DNA from 2 places in the Bradyrhizobium sp. i1.15.2 genome. Region 2 is predicted to be linked to the other one. Evidence: predicted binding sites of a transcription regulator. Region 2 holds the regulator's gene; the other holds the start of a gene.

Region 1 (10,888 bases), on a different contig from region 2:
TTTCATGTTGCAATATCGGACACAATCGGAATTGGCCGCTCGACTGTGCGTTTCGCGACATTGAACTCAAGACTCGAACAGACTACCGGAGGCCCGTTTGTGGCGTGGCACGCGAAAAGCGGCCGCGTCGTTTTTGTATCTAGCGGAGGAGACTGAGGATGCCGCAAAAGGGCACCGTCAAATGGTTCAACCCGACCAAGGGCTATGGGTTCATCAAGCCGAACGGCAGTGATAAGGACGTCTTCGTCCACATCTCCGCCGTCGAGCGCGCCGGACTCTCGACCCTTAATGAAAATCAAGTGGTCGAATACGACCTCGTGGAGAACCGCGGCAAGGCATCCGCGGAGAACCTCAAGGTTTCCTGATTGCTCTCGCGGTCTGCGCAAGAGATCATGACGTTGCCCCCGGCTCTGCCGGGGGTTTTTGTTTGGGATGAAAGTATTCCGAGTGCGACGGCGCTTCACCGCACCAACGGCGCAACCAGAAAGTTCTCCGACGGCCCGCTGCCCGCGGTCTTGCACACATCGCCCTCGATCCGGACCTTGCCCGTCGCGAGCAGGCTCAGTGCTGCGGGATAGATGCGGTGCTCGACTTCGAGGATACGCTCCGACAGCGTGTCCGCCGTGTCGTGGTCGCTGACGGGAACGGCGCCCTGCATCACGATTGGACCGGCGTCGGTCTCGGGGATCACGAAGTGCACTGTCGCTCCGGACAGCTTGACGCCGGCGCGCAACGCCTGGCCGTGCGGGTCGAGACCGGGGAACGATGGCAGCAGCGAGGGATGGATGTTGAGCATCCGCCCGTACCAGGCCTTGGTGAATTCGGCCGTGAACAGGCGCATGAAGCCGCCGAGGCAAATCAGCTCGATGCCGTGCTGATCGAGCGCTGCTTGCAGCACCTTCTCGAAGCCGGCGCGGTCCTTGCCGAACGGCTTGCTTTCGATCACCAGCGTCTTCACGCCGCTCGCTTTGGCCCTTTCCAACCCCTGCGCATCGGCCTTGTTCGAGATGACGAGCGAAATCTCCGCCGGAAAATCCGGCGCGGCCGCGCCCTTGATCAGCGCAGCCATGTTGGAGCCACGGCCGGAAATCAGGATGGCGACGCGGCGTTTCATCACAGCGCCAGATCGAGATGGCCGTTATAGACGACGCGGTGCTCGCCCTCAGCCGGGATCACAGTGCCGAGCTGTGCCACGGTCTCACCGGCATCGGCGAAGACCTCGACGACCTCTTCGACCTTGTCCGGCTCGACGATTGCGATCATGCCGATCCCGCAATTGAAGGTCCGCAACATTTCGAGCTCGGCGATGCCGGCCTGCGCGGCCAGCCATTTGAACACCGGCAGCACTGGCAGGCGCGCCAGATCGATACCGACGCCGAGATGCTTCGGCAGCACGCGCGGAATGTTGTCGGTGAAGCCGCCTCCGGTGATGTGGGCAAGCCCCTTCACCGCGCCGGTCTCGCGGATCGCGCGCAGGCAGGATTTGACGTAGAGACGCGTCGGCGTCAGCAACGCGCCGCCGAGCGTCATGACGGGCGCAAACGGCGCCTGCGCCCCGAAGCCGAGGCCGGATTGTTCCACGATCTTGCGCACCAGCGAGAAACCGTTGGAGTGCACGCCCGACGAAGCGAGCCCGATCACGGCATCGCCGGCGGCGATGTCCTTGCGCGGCAGGAGCGTGCCCCGCTCGGCGGCGCCGACGGCAAAGCCGCCGAGGTCGTAGTCGCCGTCCTTGTAGAGGCCGGGCATCTCGGCCGTCTCGCCGCCGATCAGGGCGCAGCCGGATTCGCGGCAGCCTTCGGCGACGCCGGCGACAATCGACGCGGTCGCCTCCGGATCGAGCTTGCCGCAGGCAAAATAGTCCAGGAAGAACAGCGGCTCGGCGCCCTGCACCACGAGGTCGTTGACGCTCATGGCGACGAGGTCGATGCCGATCCCGCCATGCAGGCCGGTCTCGATCGCGATCTTGAGCTTGGTGCCGACGCCATCGGTCGCGGCCACCAGGATGGGATCCTTGAAACCGGCGGCCTTGAGATCGAATAGGCCGCCGAATCCCCCGATTTCGGCGTCGGCGCCGGGCCGTGCGGTGGCGCGCACCATCGGCTTGATCAGGTCGACCAAGCGGTTGCCCGCATCGATATCGACGCCTGAATCGGCGTAAGTGAGGCCGTTTTTGCGGTCGGTCATGCCCGATTTCCAGTGGGTTTGCGGCTGGTTACGTCGAATTCCGGGGACGCGCAATGGCTCGCATGGCGCGCCGCCGTATACTATGTAGAGATATCAACCGGTTCAGCCTGCAAAGGGCCGAATTCGAGGTCAGGCCGGGTGCCGGGAAGCGCCGTGTGAGTATACCGAACATCATTACTTTGGGCCGCATCATGCTGGTCCCGATCATCGTCTGGGCCATCGTGTCGAGCCAAATGGAGGTGGCGTTCGCCGTCTTCCTGATCGCCGGTATCAGCGACGCGGTCGACGGCTTCCTTGCCAAGCGCTTCAACATGACGAGCGAGCTCGGCGCCTTGCTCGACCCGCTCGCCGACAAGGCGCTGCTGGTCTCGATCTACATGGCCTTGGGCATCTGGGGCGCGATTCCGCGCTGGATCGTCATCCTGGTGGTCTCGCGCGACATCATGATCGTCGCCGCCGTGATCATATCGTGGCTGTTCGACCGCCCTGTGGAGATGAAGCCCTCGAAGGTATCCAAGCTCAACACTGTGGCCCAGGTGGCGTTCGCAGCGCTGGTGCTGGCCGCCCTCGCCTTCGGCTTCAAAGCCGGTCCTTATGATATAATCCTGATGGGCCTCGTCACGATCTTCACGCTCTCCTCCGTGTCGCTCTATCTCGTCGAATGGTTGCGGCACATGAGCACGATCGAGGCCAAGTAGCAGCACGATCGAGGCCAAATGAGTTGGGAAGCGGCCCCGCAAAAGGCCAACTCCCGCTCGATTAAGTGGCATCTCTTCTAACGAAGCCGGCACGCCGGCACGGAGCAAAGCAAGCGTGCCAGGCCGCGTTCATCCCCGACAATTGGCGTTTTCGCTTCCGCATGCGGAGAGCCTGAGCCGGGACAATTTCCTTGAGGGCCCCGTCAACGCCGCCGGTCTTGCCCTCATCGACGCCTGGCCGGAATGGCCGAACCGGATCATGTGGCTGGCCGGCCCGGAAGGAAGCGGCAAGAGCCATCTCGCCGCGATCTGGGCCGAGGCCTCAGGCGCCCGCTCGACCACGGCCAATGGGCTGACCGCCGAAGCCGTCCCGGCTGCGCTCGCCACCGGCGCGCTGGTGGTCGAGGATCCCAAGGCGAGGGAATGCGATGAGCGCGCCCTGTTCCATCTGATGAATCTGGCCCGCGAGGACGGCGCCTACGTCCTCTTCACCGGACGCGAGGCGCCCGCCTCTCTCGAGATCGAGCTCGCCGACCTGCGCTCGCGGCTCCGCGCTGTCCCCGTTATCTCGCTGCTGCCGCCTGACGACCAGCTCTTCCGCGGCCTGATCGTCAAATTCTGCGCCGACCGCCAGCTCGCCATGGACGAGAGCGTGGTCAGCTACCTCGCCACTCGCCTGGAGCGGTCCTCGGCCGCCGCCCGACGGGCTGTGGACCTGCTGGACAGCGAGGCCCTGCGCCTCGGCCGCCCCGTCACCCGGGCCCTGGCGGCCGAGCTGCTCCGGGATGTCTGACCAAGGCGGCTTGACGCGGCCGGGCCGCGGAACATCAATGTCATCGAAACGTCATCGCTCTAACACATGCTCCCGCGGGTTTTGCGCGTAAGTCGCAAATTGGGGCGAACTGGATGGATCGACTTCTGATGGATTCTGCGCAAGCTGTTGAAGTTAAAGAGAAAGCCCCGGAAGCCGAAGGCCCGCCGGCGATCGCATCGAGCCCCGAGCGGTTCATCAATCGCGAGCTCTCCTGGCTGCACTTCAACCGCCGCGTCCTGGAGGAATCGGTCAATCCCAGCCACCCCATGCTGGAGCGGGTGCGATTCCTGTCGATTTCAGCGAATAACCTCGACGAGTTCTTCATGGTCCGCGTCGCCGGCATCAAGGCCCAGGTGCGCGAGGGCATTGCCGAGCGCAGCCCCGACGGTCTGACGCCGTCCGAGCAGCTCGCGCTCATCAACCGGACCGTTTCGCAGCTTGCCTCCGACCAGCAGGCAATCTGGCGCGACCTGCGCGGCACGCTCGCCGACGAGGGCATCGTGCTGGTCGAGGGCAAGGAAGTCACCAAAGCGGAACGAACCTGGGTCGAGGACTACTTCCTCAGCAACGTGTTCCCGCTGCTGACACCGCTCGCGATCGACCCGGCCCACCCCTTCCCGTTCATTCCGAGCCTCGGCTTCACCATCGCGCTCCAGCTCACGCGCGCCGCCGACGGCAAGCAGATGAACGCGCTGATCCGCATGCCCGGCAAGATCGACCGCTTCATCCGCCTGCCGGCCGAGGGCAAGATAGTCCGGCTGATCTCGCTGGAGCAGGCCACCGCGCTATTCATCAACCGCCTGTTCCCCGGCTACAATCTTCACGGCCAGGGCGCCTTCCGTGTCATCCGCGACTCCGAACTCGAAATCGAGGAAGAGGCCGAGGATCTCGTCCGCTTGTTCGAGACCGCGCTGAAGCGCCGCCGCCGCGGCTCGGTGATCCGGCTCGAGATCGATGCCAAGATGCCGGAGCAGCTGCGCAGCTTCGTACAGCACGCGCTGTCGACCGCCGACGACGAGGTGTTTTTGGTCGATGGCGTGCTCGCCATGAACGAGCTCTCGCAGCTCACCCGCCTCGACCGGCCCGATCTGGAATTCACCCCTTACGTGCCCCGCCATCCCGAGCGCGTGCGCGAGCAAGGCGGCGACATCTTCGCTGCGATCCGGCAGAAGGATCTCGTCGTTCATCACCCCTATGAATCCTTCGACGTCGTGGTGCAGTTTCTCCAGCAGGCGACGCGCGACCCCGACGTCGTCGCCATCAAGCAGACGCTCTACCGCACCTCGAGCAACTCGCCGATCGTGCGGGCGCTCGTGGAAGCTGCCGAAGCCGGCAAATCCGTCACCGCGCTGATCGAGCTGAAGGCCCGCTTCGACGAGGAGGCCAACATCCGCTGGGCACGCGACCTCGAGCGCGCCGGCGTGCAGGTCGTCTATGGCTTCCTCGAACTGAAGACCCACGCGAAATTGTCGATGGTGGTGCGCCGCGAGGGCGGCAGCCTCACGACTTACGTCCACACCGGCACCGGCAATTACCACCCGGTGACCGCGCGCATCTACACCGACCTCTCCTACTTCACCTCGGACCCGACCATCGGCCGCGATGCCGCCCGCGTGTTCAACTTCATCACCGGCTATGCCGCGCCGAGCGATCTTGAAAAGATGGCGGTCTCGCCGCTGACCTTGCGCAAGCGCATCATCGAGCACATCCAGGGCGAGACCGCGCATGCGCGCCACGGCCGGCCCGGTGCGGTCTGGATGAAGATGAACGCGCTGGTCGACCCCGACATTATCGACGCGCTCTACGAGGCCTCACAGGCCGGCGTGCAGGTCGAGCTTGTGGTGCGCGGTATCTGCTGCCTGCGGCCCGGCATTCCCGGCCTGTCGGAGAACATCCGCGTCAAGTCGATCATCGGACGATTCCTCGAACACGGCCGAATTTACTGCTTCGGCATGGGCCAGGGCCTGCCGAGCGCGAAAGCGGCTGTGTATATCTCCTCGGCCGACATGATGCCGCGCAATCTCGACCGCCGCGTCGAGGTGCTGTGTCCGCTGCAAAATCCCACGGTGCATCAGCAGGTTCTCGAACAGATCATGGTCGCCAATCTCAAGGACAATGAACAGAGCTGGCAATTGTTGCCGGACGGGTCCTCAACGCGTATGAAGACCGCGAAGGGCGAGGAGCCTTTCAACGTCCACAACTACTTCATGACCAATCCGAGTCTGTCTGGCCGTGGTAAGTCGCTCAAGGAATCCTCGCCGCGCCGCCTCACGCGCCGTAATGAACGTCATCAATCCTGATCCGGGATCGTCGACGTGAAGCGGCCGCGCAAGCGCGGCTCGAGCGTCGCGGTCATCGACATCGGCTCCAACTCGGTCCGTCTCGTCGTCTACGAGGGACTGACGCGGAGCCTGATTCCGATCTTCAACGAGAAGACGCTGTGCGGGCTCGGGCGCGAGGTGCAGAGCACGGGCCTGCTAGCGCCCGACGCCGTCGACAAGGCACTGACCTCGCTCAAGCGCTTCCGTGCGCTGTGCCGGGTGATGCAGGTCGGGCGGGTGTTTGCGATTGCGACCGCCGCTTGCCGCGACGCCTCCAACGGCCCCGACTTCATCGCGAAAGCCGAGCGCATCTGCGCGGTGAAGATCGAGATCCTGTCGGGCCCGCGCGAGGCGCGGCTGTCGGCGCTTGGCGTGATCTCCGGCATCCATCATCCCGACGGCATCGTCGGCGACCTCGGCGGCGGCTCGCTCGAACTGATCGACGTGCGCAAAAACACGGTGCGCAGCGGCGTGACGCTGCCACTCGGCGGCCTCGCGCTGCAGGACCTCGCGCATAAATCCCTGAAACGCGCCGACCGCATCGTGCGCGAAGCGCTCGACGGGGTGCCGCAGCTCAAGGCCGGGAGCGGCCGCAGCTTCTACGCCGTCGGCGGTACCTGGCGCGCGCTGGCGCGCATCCACATCATCCAGAGCGGCTACCCGCTCCAGGTGATGCACGGCTATTCGATTTCGGCTGCCGAGGCGCTCGATTTTTCCCGACGTCTCCGCCGGCTTGCGGCCGCCGGCATGCTTGCAGACATCGAGATCGTCGCCGACGCCCGGCGCCCGCTCCTCACCTATGCGGCACTGGTGCTCGAGCACATCATCCGGGTGGCGAAGCCGAAGACCATCGTGTTCTCGACCTTCGGCGTGCGCGAGGGCCTGCTGCACGAGAAGCTGCCGGAGTCCGAACGCAACAAGGACGGACTGATCTGCGCGGCCGAGGAGCTGAACCAGCTGCTGTCTCGTTCGGCAAAGCACGCGCGCGAGTTGATCGCCTGGACCGACCGCCTCGCGCGCGTGGTGAAGCTGCGCGAGACCGAGGAGGACCGCCGTCTGCGCCACGCCGCGTGCCTGTTGTCCGACATCGGCTGGCGGGTGCATCCCGATCATCGCGGCGAGCAGACGCTGAGCCTCGTCGTCAACGGCAATTTCGGCGCGATCACCCACACCGAGCGCGCCTTCGTCGGCCTGTCCGTGTTCTATCGCTATGCGGGGCTCAGCGAGGAGAACCAGCCGCCGGTCGCCATGCAGGAGCTGCTGACGCCGGCGCAACTCGAACGCGCCCGCCTACTCGGCGCGGCCTTCCGCGTTGCGCATCTGATCTCGGCGGCGCGTCCGGGCGTCTTGCCCGCGACGCATTTCCGCAGCGTGGGCCGCAAGCTGTTGCTGGTGTTCGAGCACCGCCTCGGCGATCTCGTCGCGGATCGCGTCGGCAGCCGCTTCCGCGCGCTCGCCCGCCTGATCAACCGCGCCGGCTCGATCGTGCGGCGCTAGCGCATGATCCGGAAAAGCCTGAAGCGCTTTTCCGAAAAGATTATGCTCGAAAGATAAGCCTATTCCGCCGAGGCCTTGGCGTGGCGCTCGGAGGACTCCAGCGCGGCCGCGCTCATGCTGCGCCGGCGCCAGATGGAGCCGACGGCCAGCACGACGACGACGCCGAGAGCTGCGCACAGATATTCGCCGCCTCCGCCGCCATGGGCGAATTGCGGCGGGATGCGCAAGGCGCTGAGCACGTTGTCGAGCGAGGCGCCGAACGGACCGTCGAACAGCGTGTGCAGCCTCGGCGCGATGCCGGGATCGGTAGCGATCACCTCGCCCGCAATCCAGCCGAGCAGCGCCGCGCCGGCCCACACCAGAACCGGCAGCTTTGCGAGCAGCGCCATGATCAGCGCCGCACCGGCGACGATCAAGGGCACGCTGATGGCAAGACCGAGCACCAGCAAGGGCGCGCTGCCATTGGCGGCCGCGGCCACCGCAATGACGTTGTCCAGGCTCATGACGATGTCGGCGACGACGACGATCTGCACGGCCTGCCACAGATGCGAAGCCGACTCCACGCCGTCCTCGTCCTCCTGTTCCGGCACCAGCAGCTTTGCCGCAATCACGATCAGCGCAAGACCGCCGACCAGCTTGAGGTACGGCAGCTCCATCAGGCTCGCGACGATGCCCGTGAAGATGATCCGCAGCACCACCGCGGCGCCGGCACCCAGGATCATGCCCCACAGCCGATGCCGCGGCTTGAGGCCGCGGCAGGCGAGCGCGATCACCAGCGCATTGTCGCCGGACAAGAGGATGTTGATCCAGATGATCTTGCCGACCGCGACCCAGAAGGTCGGTTCGGCCATCTCAACGCGGAACTGGGTGAAGAATGCCCCGATCGTAGCGGGATCGAAGATCTGCCAGAGCCAGTTCACACTACGTCCTTTCGCCGCGTCTCGTTACCTGATCGGCTGACGGATCAGCCGACGATCTCGTTGCCCGAGAAGAATTGCGCGATCTCGATCGCGGCGGTCTCCGGCGCATCCGAACCGTGCGCGGAGTTCTCACCGATCGACTTGGCGTAGAGCTTGCGGATGGTGCCGTCAGCCGCCTTGGACGGATCGGTCGCCCCCATCACGTCGCGATACTTGGAGACGGCACCCTCGCCTTCCAGCACCTGGACCACCACGGGGCCCGACGTCATGAAGTCCACGAGCTCACCGAAGAAGGGGCGCGCCTTGTGGACCGCATAGAAGGTCTCGGCCTGTTCCTTGGTCATGCGGATGCGCTTCTGCGCGACGATGCGCAGGCCCGCCTTCTCGATCACGGCGTTAACCGCACCGGTGAGGTTACGCGCTGTGGCGTCGGGCTTGATGATCGAGAAGGTGCGTTCGATGGCCATGATCTTGTCCTTGAAGAGAAAACGGTGGTTCGGAGTTGCCGGGCTTATATCGGCGCCTTCGCCATACGGCAAGCGACCGCCAAAACCGCCTCGCGGGCGCTTGGCCGCAGGCCAGGAGTCAGAATGCCAACATGGATTACGACGATTTCACCTAAATGAACCCAATCTGAAGGCCTCGTCAGGGTTTGGTTCAGCCTCGCTCGGATAACCTCAGGTCCATCGAAACCAAAGCCTCCTCCCGAGGCGGACCGTTTCGGCGGCCTTTCCATCGACGCGATAGCCCCGCGTCGGCAGTTTTGAGGAGATCACCATGTTGAGGAAACTTTCGCTCGCCGCCGTTGCCGCGGTTGCGCTTGGTGCCGCGCTGGCACCGACCTCCGCCTCTGCGCACTGGCATGGTGGCGGCTGGGGCTGGCACGGCGGCGGCGGCTGGCATCACGGTTACGGCTGGGGTGGCCCGCGCTTCTATGCCCCCGTCTCCTACGGCTATGGCGGCTGCTATGTGCGCCGGCTGGTCCCGACCCCCTGGGGACCCCGCTGGCGGATGATCAACCGCTGCTACTGAGCCCGACAGCACCTTTCCAAAGGTACCTGAGCCCCCCAAGGTACCTTCCAAGCGAAGCCCCGGCGTCCCCCAGCGCCGGGGCTTTGTATTCGGAGGGGGACATTGCGCGGCTTCACACAATTTTTGCTAGAATGCCGCGCAATCGCCGCGAGTGGCGAAACCATTTGGGGGCCAAGGACTTGGTACCGTGTTGCTTCTTTGAGAACACGGAACCCTGCGATGGCTGGCCCTTTTGCCAATGACAGCGAGCAAATCGACCGGCGCACCAGCCGCTCGATCTCCGATGCCGTGGCCGAACGGCTCCAGCAGAGCCTGCGGCCCGAAGCCAGGCTGCCGACGCACCTCGAGCAACTCCTCAATGAGCTGAAGCAGCGCGAGCGCGATTCGCACTGAGTTGACACGCACCGGCTTGCGGACACGGAAAAACGGGTTGCGTTTGATCGCGGGTGCGGTGACAAGGCCGCATGCTCTCCATCACCGACCTCTCCATCCGCCTCGCCGGACGCCTTCTGATTGACCAGAGTTCCGTGCAGATCACGCCCGGATCGCGCGTCGGCATGGTCGGTCGCAACGGCACCGGCAAATCGACCCTGTTCAAGGTGATCCGCGGCGAGCTCGCGGCCGAGCACGGCACGGTGACCCTGCCGCCTCGTTGGCGCGTCGGCAGCCTCGCGCAGGAAGCGCCGAACGGCCCCGAGAGCCTGATCTCGGTCGTGCTCAAGGCCGACCTCGAACGCGACGCGCTGCTCACCGAGGCCGAGAGCGCGACCGATCCGCATCGGATCGCCGAGATCCAGACCCGGCTGGTCGACATCGACGCGCATTCGGCACCGAGCCGTGCCGCCGCCATCCTTTCCGGCCTCGGCTTCTCCGCCGCCGACCAGCTCCGCCCCTGCGCCGAATTCTCCGGCGGCTGGCGCATGCGCGTCGCGCTTGCCGCAACGCTGTTCGCGGCGCCCGACCTGTTGCTGCTCGACGAGCCCACCAACTATCTCGACCTCGAGGGCACGCTGTGGCTCGAGGATCACCTCGCCCATTATCCGCGCACGGTGATCGTGATCAGCCACGACCGCGACCTGCTGGAAAGCTCGGTCGACCAGATCCTGCATCTGGAGCGCGGCAAGCTCACGCTTTACAAAGGCACCTACTCCTCGTTCGAAGAGCAACGCGCCATGCGCGAGATGCTCGATGCCAAAGCGGTCAAGCGCCAGGAAGCCGAACGCGCGCGCCTGCAAGCCTTTGTCGACCGCTTCAAGGCCAAAGCCTCGAAAGCCCGCCAGGCGCAGTCCCGTGTGAAAATGCTGGAACGGCTGAAGCCGATCACGGCGCTGGTCACCCAGGACGTGCGCGAGATCAGCTTTCCCGCGCCCGAGAAGATCCTGTCGCCGCCGATCATCGCCGCCGACAACGTCGTGGTCG
Region 2 (10,888 bases):
ATAGTTGAACTCCGGCGAGCTCGCACCGAATCCCGCGGTCGAGGACGAGCCGAATGCGACGATGACGACGGGCTGGCCGGCGACGAGCTTGCCCGCGACATGCGGCAGCGAGCCCATCGCCTTAGCGCCGCCCTTCGGCGACAGGCAGGGCACGCGGCTGAAGACGTCGCCGGCGGATTTCGCGACCTGCTTCACCTTGTCGATGGCGCGCGCCGTGATGCCGCGCTGGTCGGGGGACGTCGCTGCGACGGTCGTCTGGGACGGTGAAGCGGGAGCCGGATTAGCCGACTGCTGCGGGGCCGGCGTTGCCTGCGCGCCCTGCGTCTGCGCGTGCGATTGCCAGGCCGGACTCAGCAACAGCAGCACCGCTGCTGCAGGCGCAGCCAGCCATGCCGTCAGGCAAAAAGGGCGGAGAGAACTCATTAACGCTAGACCTCAATTTTGCTGCTGGGCCGGCTCCAGATGCGCAGCGTCGATCACGAACTGTGCCAACGCCCGGCCAAGGCAATCATGGACCTGCTTCGCCAGCTCAGGCCCGCGCGACGGGCTGAACAGGTCGAACTGCCCCTGGTCATTCCACTGCCGCATGATCGCGAAACGATCGAACAGCGGAATATCGTGCTCCTGCGCCACCACCCGCATATTGTCGAGGTATGGCGGCACCGAGATCATGGTTTCGGTACGCGGACTGTACTGCAAGTTCATCAAGACGACGTCAGCCCCTGCCTTTTGCAGCGCAACAACCCCTCCGGTCACTGCGCCGCGAAAATCATCGGGATCGATGGCTCGGATAGCATCGACAGTCCCGGTCTGCCAGATAACCAAAGTAGGTGCTTTTGCTTCCATCAGCTTAACGAAACTGGCGGCCGCCTCCTCGGCCGTTTTCTTGCTCTGTATTTCTACGGAGACGTGGACTATCTCGGACGGCGACAGCTTGTCCTTCAGAATGGCCTGCATCCGCGCCGGATAAGAGGCGTCCTCGGAAGCCGGAATTGTGGTCGAGCGACTGCCGATGACCAGGATTTCGAGCGGCTTGCCGGCCTTCACGGCATCGGCGACCTTGGGAAGCTGGCTTTCGCTGGTGAGCAGATAGGACGGCACTTCACAGGCTGCGGGCGCGGCTGAAGCAGCCGGCGCAGCATCGTCCGCGCGCGCCGGAGGCGCGGCGAGACCACCGCACAGCAGGATCAGGCTCAGGAAAACCTTCGCCTTCATCAGCCCCCTCCCGCCATATCGGCGCTGCCGACGGCGCTTTTGGTTTTCGAACCGCTCTTGTCAGCCACCCGCTTGTACCACGAAATCAGCCAGGCCATGGCCCACATGATCAGAATTCCGGAGAGACTAATTAGCGCATGCATGACCGGGCCGCCCGAGACCTCGGCCAGGATGAAATGGCCGGCAAAGGCGAGGAAGACGCCGAGACAGAATATCTCCAGGGAATGCGAGCCGCACAGGATCAGCGGCCGCAGCCATGGCGATTTCAGGCCCGGCCAGTCCCGCGGCAGGACGCGTACGGTGAGCGCGGCCAGCGCCAGGAAATGCGTGAAGCGCAGCACGTCCAGGTCGGCCTTGTCGATCGGATACATCCACTGCTCGAGCCGCTTCGGCATGAAATGGGAGAGCTGCGGCACATACCAGGTCAGCGTCACGTAGAATGCCGCGACCAGATAGGCGATCGCGATCCACATCGTCACCCGCGAAGCCAGAATGCGCGACATGCGTCGCGCACCCCCGAGCGCGCACCATGCCCCGAACACGAACAGCAATTGCCAGGCGAAGGGATTGAAGGCCCAGAAGCCGTTCGGATAGGCGGACAGATAGAGGTCGTATTCCCAGGTCACCGCGTAGAGCGCGACCGAGAGGCCGAGCGTCACGTCGGGGCGCCATTTCATCAGCCACAGGATCAAGGGCAGCGCCAGCATCAGCACGATATAGAGCGGCAGCACGTCCATGTTGACCGGACGGAAGCGCAGCAGCAGCGCCTGCACGATCGTCACGTCGGGCTGCTTGAGGAAATCCATGATGCCCATCTCTTCGGTGTAGAGCGGGTTCTCGAACCTGGTCGCGACGTAGGAGATTTCGGCAAGGAAGATCGTGAACAGGAAGACGTGGGCGACATAGATCTGCCAGACGCGCCGCAGGATGCGCGCGGTGGCGACGACAATGCCGGACTCCAGCATCGCCCGACCGTACACGAAGGCGGCGGTATAGCCGGAGATGAAGATGAAGATCTCGGTGGCGTCGCTGAAGCCGTAATTGCGGATCGTGAACCAGGTCAGAAGGCTCGGCGGCAAATGGTCGATGAAGATCAGCCACAGCGCAAGGCCGCGGAACAGGTCGAGCCGGAGCTCGCGCTCCCCGATGGCGGGCAGCGAAATGGCCGGCGCGGCCGCGCGCCGCTTTGCCCCCGCGGACTTGACCTCCACAGGTTTAGCGGTTCCCGCGATCGTCGATCCCGTCACTTGGTCGGCAATAGTCATCGGGGGCCTAAAAACCCTTCCGCAAATCGCGACGTGGCAAGGAGTGTACCGGTCCGGCCGTCATCTCGCAAAGCCACCGGATCACATGCAAGTACGTTTGGACCTACACTTGGACGTGTACTTCCCTGCGAATTCAGGCGGGACGATGTCGCCAAGGCCGCCTCCGGCGTTTGGTTCCCGGGCGGTTTTCGGTATGATGGCAATCATGTACCGCGCCGTGACCCGCCAGATCGAAGTGACCGTCGAGCCGAACTTTGTTCCGGAGCAGTCGTCGGCCGACCGCTCCCGTTATTTCTGGGCCTACACCATCGTCATCACCAATTCCGGCGATGAGACCGTGCAGCTCAAGACGCGGCACTGGATCATCACCGATGCCACCGGCCGGCAGCAGGAGGTGAAAGGCGAGGGCGTCGTCGGCGAGCAGCCGACGCTCGCGCCCGGCGAACGCTTCGAATACACCTCCGGCGTGCCGCTCACGACCGCCTCGGGCTTCATGACCGGCCGCTACCAGATGGTCAGCGCAAGCGGCGAACGCTTCGAGATCGACGTGCCGACGTTCTCGCTGGACAGCCCGGATAACAAGCGGGTGTTGAACTAGCGCTGGAAATGGTGGGCACGCTTCGCTTTGCCCACCCTACGGCACCGCGCTACGCGTCCTCGACGCCCGCCTCATCCGGTGTGAACTCGTACACCGAGCTGCAGAACTCGCAGGTCACGACGACCTTGTCGTCCTTGACCATTGCGGCACGGTCGTCGGACGAAAAGCTCTTCAGCATCGATGCCACCGCATCGCGCGAGCAGGAGCATTGCGCCTTCAAGGGCAGCGGATTGAACACGCGCACGCCGCGTTCGTGGAAGAGACGGTAGAGCAACCGCTCGCCGGACAGCTCGGGATCGATCAGCTCGACGTCTTCGACGGTTTCGATCAGCGAGCGCGCCTCGACCCAGGCATCGTCTTCAGCGACGGCATGGACCTCGACGCCCTCGGGCGCATCGCCGGGATGCAGATCGGCCTGCCGCGCGCGCTCGGGCGCCTTCGGCAGGAACTGCATCAGCATGCCGCCGGCACGCCAGCGATGCTTGCCGCCGTCGTTCGAACGCCACTCCTCGCCCACGGCGAGACGCACGCGTGTCGGGATCTGCTCGGAGCGCAGGAAATATTCGTGAGCGGCGTCTTCGAGGCTGCCGCCGTCGAGCGCGACCAGGCCCTGGTAGCGGCTCATGTCGGGGCCCTGGTCGATGGTCATGGCCAGATGACCGTGGCCCAGCAGCGCGCCGGAAGTCTTGCCGGAATCCTGGACTTCGCCGAGGCGCGCGGCATCATAGCGCGCATAGGCGCGCAGGCGATCCGGCGCCTGATAGTCCACGACCAGGAACGACACAGGACCGTCGGTCTGGGCCTGGAGGATGAAGCGGCCTTCGAACTTCAGCGACGAGCCGAGCAGCGTGGTCAGCACGATGGCCTCGCCGAGCAGCTTGCCGACCGGCGCCGGGTAATCGTGCTTGGTCAGGATTTCGTCGAGCGCCGGACCAAGCCGCACCAACCGACCGCGCACATCAAGCGCGTCGACCTCGTAAGGCAGCACGGCGTCGTCGATCGGAACCGCGGATGGCGCGCGAACCGGGCCCTCGAGCCCGGTTTTCATGTCAGGGGATTGGGAAACCATGGCGCTTTATCTGGGGTCGGAAGGCGGAATTGGAAGGGGGGTGAGGGCTGTGGTCCGGAATGCAGAACGGATCGTACGCAAGCACGGCAAACTCGGTGTCGTCCTGGCGAAAGCCAGGACGACGATCCAAAGCTACTTCACCGGCCCGCGTTACTTCACCGCGTCGAAGCACCAGGCCAGAATGCCCTTCTGCGCGTGCAGGCGGTTTTCGGCCTCGTCGAATACGACGGATTGCGGACCGTCGATCACCTCGTCGGTGACCTCCTCGCCGCGATGGGCGGGCAGGCAGTGCATGAACAGCGCATCGGGCTTGGCCAGCGACATCAGCTGGGCATTGACCTGATAGGGCTTGAGCACGTTGTGGCGGTGCTCGCCTTCCTTGTCGCCCATCGACACCCAGGTGTCGGTCACGACACAATCGGCGCCCTTCACGGCGGCTTCGGCATCCGTGCCGAGCATGATCGGCGCGCCGGTCGCCTTGATGAAGTCGCGCATCGCTTTTTTCGGCGCGAGCTCCGGAGGCGTCGCGACATTGAGCTGGAACTTGAAGCGCTCGGCGGCGTGCGCCCAGGACGCCAGCACGTTATTGTCGTCGCCGGTCCAGGCCACCGTCTTGCCCTCGATCGGGCCGCGATGTTCCTCGTAGGTCATGAGGTCGGCCATCACCTGGCAGGGATGCGAGCGCCGCGTCAGGCCGTTGATGACGGGCACGGTGGCGTTTGCCGCAAGCTCCAGCAGCGCATCGTGATTGAGGATGCGGATCATGATGGCGTCGACATAGCGCGACAGCACCCGCGCGGTGTCGGCGATGGTCTCGCCGCGACCGAGCTGCATCTCGGCGCCTGTGAGCATGATGGGCTCGCCGCCGAGCTGGCGCATGGCGACATCGAACGACACCCGCGTCCGCGTCGAGGGCCGCTCGAAGATCATCGCCAGCGTCTTGCCTTCGAGCGGCCTGACCGGCTGATGCGCCTTCTGCTTCGCCTTCATCGCGGAGGACGCGGCCAGCATGCGCTTGAGCTCCGACAGCGGCAGCTCGTTGATATCGAGGAAGTGCTTCGGTGTTTTCTTGGGTGTATTATCGGGCGACTTGCTCATCAGCTTGCCGCCCGCTTGTTGCCGGACAACGCCGTGCAGGCGCGCTCGAGCCGCCCGACGCTGTCCTCGATCTCGGCCTCGGTGACGATCAAAGGCGGCAGGAAACGCACGACATTGTCACCGGCGCCGACGGTGAGCAGCTTTTCGGCGCGCAAGGCGGCAACGAGATCGCCGGAAGGCACCACGGCCTTGATGCCGATCAGGAGGCCCTCGCCGCGCACTTCGCTGACGACATCGCCATGACGGTCGATCACGGAGGCGAGCTTCTGCTTGAGCAGCAGCGACATCCTCTGCACGTGGTCGAAGAAGCCGGGCTTGAGCATGACGTCGAGCACGGCATTCGCCGCCGCGATCGCGAGCGGATTGCCGCCGAAGGTCGAGCCGTGCGAGCCCGGCGTCATGCCGGACGCCGCTTCCGCGGTCGCAAGGCAGGCGCCGATCGGGAAGCCGCCGCCGAGCGCCTTGGCCAGCGACATCACGTCGGGTTCGACGCCAAGGCGGCGGTACGCGAACAGATCGCCGGTGCGGCCCATGCCGGTCTGCACCTCGTCGAAGGCGAGCAACAGGCCGCGCTCGTCGCAGAGCTGGCGCAACGCCCTCAGGAAGGCAGGCGTTGCCGAACGCACACCGCCCTCGCCCTGGATCGGCTCGATCAGGATGCCGGCGGTCTGCGGACCGATCGCCTTTTTCACTGCCTCGAGATCGCCATGCGCAACCTGGTCGAAGCCCTCCATGGGTGGGCCGAAACCTTCGAGATATTTTGCCGAACCCGTCGCGGCCAGCGTCGCCAGCGTGCGGCCATGGAAGGCGCCTTCGAAGGTGATCATGCGATAGCGGTCTGGATGGCCCTTCGCGGCGTGATAGCGGCGCACGACCTTGATCACGCATTCCAGCGCTTCGGCGCCGGAATTGCAGAAGAACACGAAGTCCGCGAAACTTTCATTGCACAGGCGCGCGGCAAGCTTTTCGCCGTCCGGGCTCTGGAACAGGTTCGACATGTGCCAGAGCTTCGTGGCCTGTTCCTGCAACGCCGCGACCAGCGCCGGATGGGCATGGCCGAGCGCATTCACCGCCACCCCGGAGGTGAAATCGAGATAGCGCTCGCCATTGGTCGCGATCAGCCAGCAGCCTTCGCCACGCTCGAAACCGAGGTCGGACCTGGCGAAAACGGGGAGCAAATGCGGCGCTGCGCTGTTAGTCATGACGGTCACTTGAATGTTGCGGACGGTGTAAGCGTGCATTACGCAACGCACCATCGACCGGCCCGGAAAACGAAACGTGCCGCCTCTTGAGGGCGGCACGTGCGACTATCTTAGGCCTGGTGAAACGGGTGTCAATGCCGCCCGGAAAGCCTCGCGAAACGCTGAATCCGTAGTCTTGCGGTGCCGATTTTGCGGGATTTAGCCACGGAACATGTGGAAGCGAGTCGGCGGACTCTTGCGCGGGAGTCACGCCATATTGTAGCGTTTGGATTGTCAGATACGACATCTCGTGCAGTGGTTCTGATCTTTAAGTCCTTATGTACCGGCGTAAACGTTCGGGCGTTCAAGACGCGCCCGGCGAGCCTTAAGGGATTCTGGCGGCACGGGTTTTTGAAGGCTTAGGCATTCGCTGCGAGGCCCCAGGATGGCTGGCGCGCAGCGAGGGAAAGGGTGCAATGACGGTTTTGACCTGGTCCGATGATCGCGTCGAGCAGCTGAAAAAGCTCTGGGAGGCCGGACTTTCGGCCAGCCAGATCGCGGCGGAGCTCGGCAATGTGACCCGCAATGCCGTGATCGGCAAAGTGCACAGGCTCGGTCTTTCGGGCCGCGCCAAGAGCCCATCATCGGCAGCGCCCCGGCCGCGCAAGGCGCGCCCCGCGCAGCACATGATGCGGGTGAGCCGCCCGATCTCGCGCGGCAACACCGCGCTGGCGCAGGCCTTCGAGGTCGAGGCTGAGCCGGATCCGGTCACCTACGACAACGTGGTGCCGATGAGCCAGCGGCTGTCGCTGCTCGAATTGAACGAGGCGACCTGCCACTGGCCGGTCGGCGATCCCTCGAGCCCGGACTTCTTCTTCTGCGGTGGACGGGCGCTGTCCGGCCTGCCCTATTGCGCCCAGCACTCGCGTGTTGCGTACCAGCCGGCGTCGGATCGGCGCCGCGCACCGGTGAAGCCGGGTCCGCGGTAATCAGGGCAAGTCGTCGCGCAAAGACAGTTCAATAATTTCAGTGTCGTCCTGGCGAAAGCCAGGACCCATACTCCGAGCACGCAGTAGTCGTGCGAAAGGGGTAACTCTGAGTCTTCGCCAAACCACTCCCTGTGGTTATGGGTCCCGGATCAGCGCTCGCTTGTCCGGGACGACATCGGAGAATGCAGGGACAGCTCGCCAACAAACAAGCCTGCAACCCTACACCTGCTCCGCCTTCGCAAACCGATCATCCAGCGCGTAGCCGGCGCCGCGGACGGTGCGGATCGGGTCTTGCTCGCGGCCGAGATTGAGCAGCTTGCGCAGGCGGCCGATATGCACGTCGACGGTACGCTCGTCGATATAGATGTCGCGGCCCCAGACGCTGTCGAGCAGTTGCTCGCGCGAGAACACCCGGCCCGGATGCTCCAGGAAGAACTCCAGCAGGCGATATTCGGTCGGACCGAGATCGATCGGCCGGCCCGATCGCGCCACGCGGCGCTTGTCACGGTCGAGCTCGATGTCGCCAAAAGCAAGCACGGTGGCGAGCCGCTCCGGGCTTGCACGCCGCAGCAGGCCCTTCACGCGTGCCAGCAGCTCCGGCACCGAGAACGGCTTGACGATGTAATCGTCGGCGCCGGTCGCAAGACCCCGCACCCGCTCGCTCTCCTCACCGCGCGCGGTGAGCATGATGATCGGGAGCTGCTTGGTCTCGGGACGGGTGCGAAGCCGCCGGCACAATTCGATGCCTGACAGGCCCGGCAGCATCCAGTCGAGCACGATCAGATCGGGGATGTGCTCCTTGAGGCGGGTGTCGGCGTCGTCGCCGCGCATCACCGTCTCGACGTCATAGCCGTCGCCTTCGAGGTTGTAGCGGAGAAGCTCGGTCAGGGCTTCCTCGTCCTCAACCACCATAATGCGTGCGCCCATCGCGTCGTCGCTCCCTTAAGTCTTCAGGTGTTCGGTACCGTGTTGGCGAAGGTCGTCATGTCGCCCTTCGGCCGCTTGTCGGTGATCGCCTGGCCCTCGATCATGTAGAACACGGTCTCGGCGATGTTGGTGGCGTGGTCGCCGATCCGCTCGATGTTCTTGGCGCAGAACATCAGGTGAATACAGAACGAGATGTTGCGCGGATCCTCCATCATGTAGGTGAGGAGCTCGCGGAACAGCGAGGTGCAGATGGCGTCGACTTCCTCGTCGCCCTTCCACACCGCCATCGCCGCCGGCAAATCATGCGCGGCATAGGCGTCCAGCACCGACTTGACCTGCTGCTGCACGAGGTCGGTCATGTGCTCGAGGCCGCGGAACAGCTTGAGCGGATGGAAGTCCGTCTCCAGCGCCGCGACGCGCTTGCCCATGTTCTTGGCGAGGTCGCCGATGCGCTCGAGATCGGTCGCGACGCGCATGGCGCCGACGATCTCGCGCAGATCGACCGCCATCGGCTGGCGGCGGGCGATGGTGAGCACCGCACGCTCCTCGATGCGCTTCTGCAGCGCGTCGAGCTCGGTGTCGATGGCGACGACGCGCTGGCCGAGCGGGACGTCGCGGCGGATCAGCGCGTCGACGGACTCGACGATCATGCGCTCGGCGATGCCGCCCATCTCGGCGACCAGGCGGGTGAGTTCCTGGAGGTCGGTGTCGAAAGCCTTTGCGGTATGTTCGGAAGCCATGTCGCGTCTCCTCAGCCGAACCGGCCGGTGATGTAATCCTGCGTGCGCCGGTCGGTCGGCGACGTGAAGATCTTGCTGGTGTCGTCGAACTCGATCAGCTCGCCGAGATACATGAAGGCGGTCTTGTCGGAGACGCGCGCCGCCTGCTGCATGTTGTGGGTGACGATCGCGATCGTGTAATCCTCGGACAGCTCCTGGATCAGCTCCTCGACCTTGGCGGTCGAGATCGGGTCGAGCGCCGAACAGGGTTCGTCGAACAGGATCACCTCGGGCCGCACCGCGACGGTGCGGGCGATGCAGAGGCGCTGCTGCTGGCCGCCGGAGAGCGACAGGCCGGAGGCGTTGAGCTTGTCCTTGACCTCGTTCCACAGCGCGCCGCCGCGCAGCGCCTTCTCGACGCGGCCGTCCATTTCGGACTTCGAGATCTTCTCATACAGGCGGATGCCGAACGCGATGTTCTCGTAGATCGTCATCGGGAACGGCGTCGGCTTCTGGAACACCATGCCGACGCGGGCGCGCAGCAAATTGAGGTCCAGCTTGCCGTCGAGGATGTTGGTCTGGTCGAGCATCAGCTGACCAGTGGCGCGCTGGCCGGGATAGAGGTCGTACATCCGGTTGAAGATGCGCAGCAGGGTCGACTTGCCGCAGCCCGACGGACCGATGAACGCCGTGACGCGATTGGCGCCCAGCGTCAGGTTGATGTTCTTCAGCGCGTGGTGCTCGCCGTAATAGAAGTTCAGGTTGCGCACGGTCACCTTCGGGGGCGCCTCCGGCAGCACCGGCGCGTGGGGCAGCCCACCGGCCGCGCTCATCGATACGGAAAGATCACTCATTTTGCGGTCCTCTCGGCGCCAAGGATGCGCGCGCCAATATTAAGGGCAAGAACGGTCAGGGTGATGAGCAGCGCCCCGCTCCAGGCCAATTGCTTCCAATAGGCATAGGGGCTCTGCACGAAGTTGTTGATGGTGACAGGCAGGTTCGCCATCGTCTTATTCAGGCCGAGGCTGAAGAACTGGTTCGACAGCGCGGTGAACAGCAGCGGCGCAGTTTCACCGGCGACGCGAGCGGTTGCGAGCAGCACGCCGGTGATGAGGCCGGAGCGCGCGGCGCGATAAGCGATCCGCTTGATCACCAGCGAACGCGGCAGGCCGAGCGCCGAGGCCGCCTCGCGCAGCGCGTTCGGCACCAGCAGCAGCATGTCCTCGGTCGTGCGCAGCACCACCGGGATCACGATGACCGCGAGCGCGAGCGAGCCTGCGATCGCCGAGAAGCCGCGCATCGGCACCACCACCGCGCCGTAGATGAACAGGCCGATGATGATCGAGGGCGCCGAGAGCAGGATGTCGTTGATGAAGCGGATCACCGAGGTCAGCCGGTCATTGCGGCCGTATTCGGCGAGATAGGTGCCGGCGAACATGCCGAGCGGCGCGCCAATGCCGACGCCGATCACGGTCATGATCAGCGAGCCGACGATGGCGTTGAGCAGGCCGCCCTCGTTCGATCCGGGAGGCGGCGTGTTCTCGGTGAACAGCTGGACATTGAGTCCCGCCAGTCCATTGTAGAGCAGCGTGATCAGGATCAGCGCGAGCCAGGTGACGCCGAAGGCCGTTGCGGCGATGCAGAGCCCGCGAACGACGATGTCCTTGCGGCGGCGGCGTGAATAGATCGGATTCATGGCGCTAGTTCCCCGCCTTCTTTTCCAGCCGCATCAGCATCAGCCGCGCCGCTGCGAGCACGAAGAAGGTCAGCACGAACAGCAGGAGGCCGAGCAGGATCAGGCCGGACTGGTGCAGGCCGTCGCTCTCG

Evidence for each region. The regulator PhoB, encoded in region 2, activates phosphate uptake and scavenging genes when phosphate is short. The targets are predictions, from matches to a motif close to TGTCATNNANCTGTCAT.
Region 1: ABIB80_RS34150 (RNA degradosome polyphosphate kinase) is a predicted target of PhoB. The motif match lies at 3,717-3,733, and genes of this name have one in related genera.

Annotation. Positions count from the first base shown of each region.
Region 1 is NZ_JBEPRQ010000032.1:9,843-20,730, forward strand. Features, by position in the region: gene ABIB80_RS34125 (cold-shock protein) at 159-365, shown strand; gene purN (phosphoribosylglycinamide formyltransferase) at 461-1,114, opposite strand; gene purM (phosphoribosylformylglycinamidine cyclo-ligase) at 1,114-2,187, opposite strand; gene ABIB80_RS34140 (CDP-alcohol phosphatidyltransferase family protein) at 2,343-2,885, shown strand; gene ABIB80_RS34145 (P-loop NTPase family protein) at 3,001-3,678, shown strand; gene ABIB80_RS34150 (RNA degradosome polyphosphate kinase) at 3,807-5,999, shown strand; gene ppx (exopolyphosphatase) at 6,015-7,517, shown strand; gene ABIB80_RS34160 (TerC family protein) at 7,577-8,437, opposite strand; gene ndk (nucleoside-diphosphate kinase) at 8,482-8,904, opposite strand; gene ABIB80_RS34170 (hypothetical protein) at 9,215-9,469, shown strand; gene ABIB80_RS34175 (hypothetical protein) at 9,689-9,862, shown strand; gene ABIB80_RS34180 (ABC-F family ATP-binding cassette domain-containing protein) at 9,934-10,888, shown strand, end outside.
Region 2 is NZ_JBEPRQ010000001.1:481,586-492,473, forward strand. Features, by position in the region: gene ABIB80_RS02340 (SGNH/GDSL hydrolase family protein) at 1-423, opposite strand, end outside; gene ABIB80_RS02345 (SGNH/GDSL hydrolase family protein) at 436-1,215, opposite strand; gene ABIB80_RS02350 (OpgC domain-containing protein) at 1,215-2,480, opposite strand; gene apaG (Co2+/Mg2+ efflux facilitator ApaG/CorD) at 2,674-3,078, shown strand; gene ABIB80_RS02360 (Hsp33 family molecular chaperone) at 3,128-4,147, opposite strand; gene argF (ornithine carbamoyltransferase) at 4,298-5,245, opposite strand; gene ABIB80_RS02370 (aspartate aminotransferase family protein) at 5,245-6,447, opposite strand; gene ABIB80_RS02375 (GcrA family cell cycle regulator) at 6,903-7,415, shown strand; gene phoB (phosphate regulon transcriptional regulator PhoB) at 7,635-8,342, opposite strand; gene phoU (phosphate signaling complex protein PhoU) at 8,366-9,082, opposite strand; gene pstB (phosphate ABC transporter ATP-binding protein PstB) at 9,094-9,915, opposite strand; gene pstA (phosphate ABC transporter permease PstA) at 9,912-10,757, opposite strand; gene pstC (phosphate ABC transporter permease subunit PstC) at 10,762-10,888, opposite strand, start outside.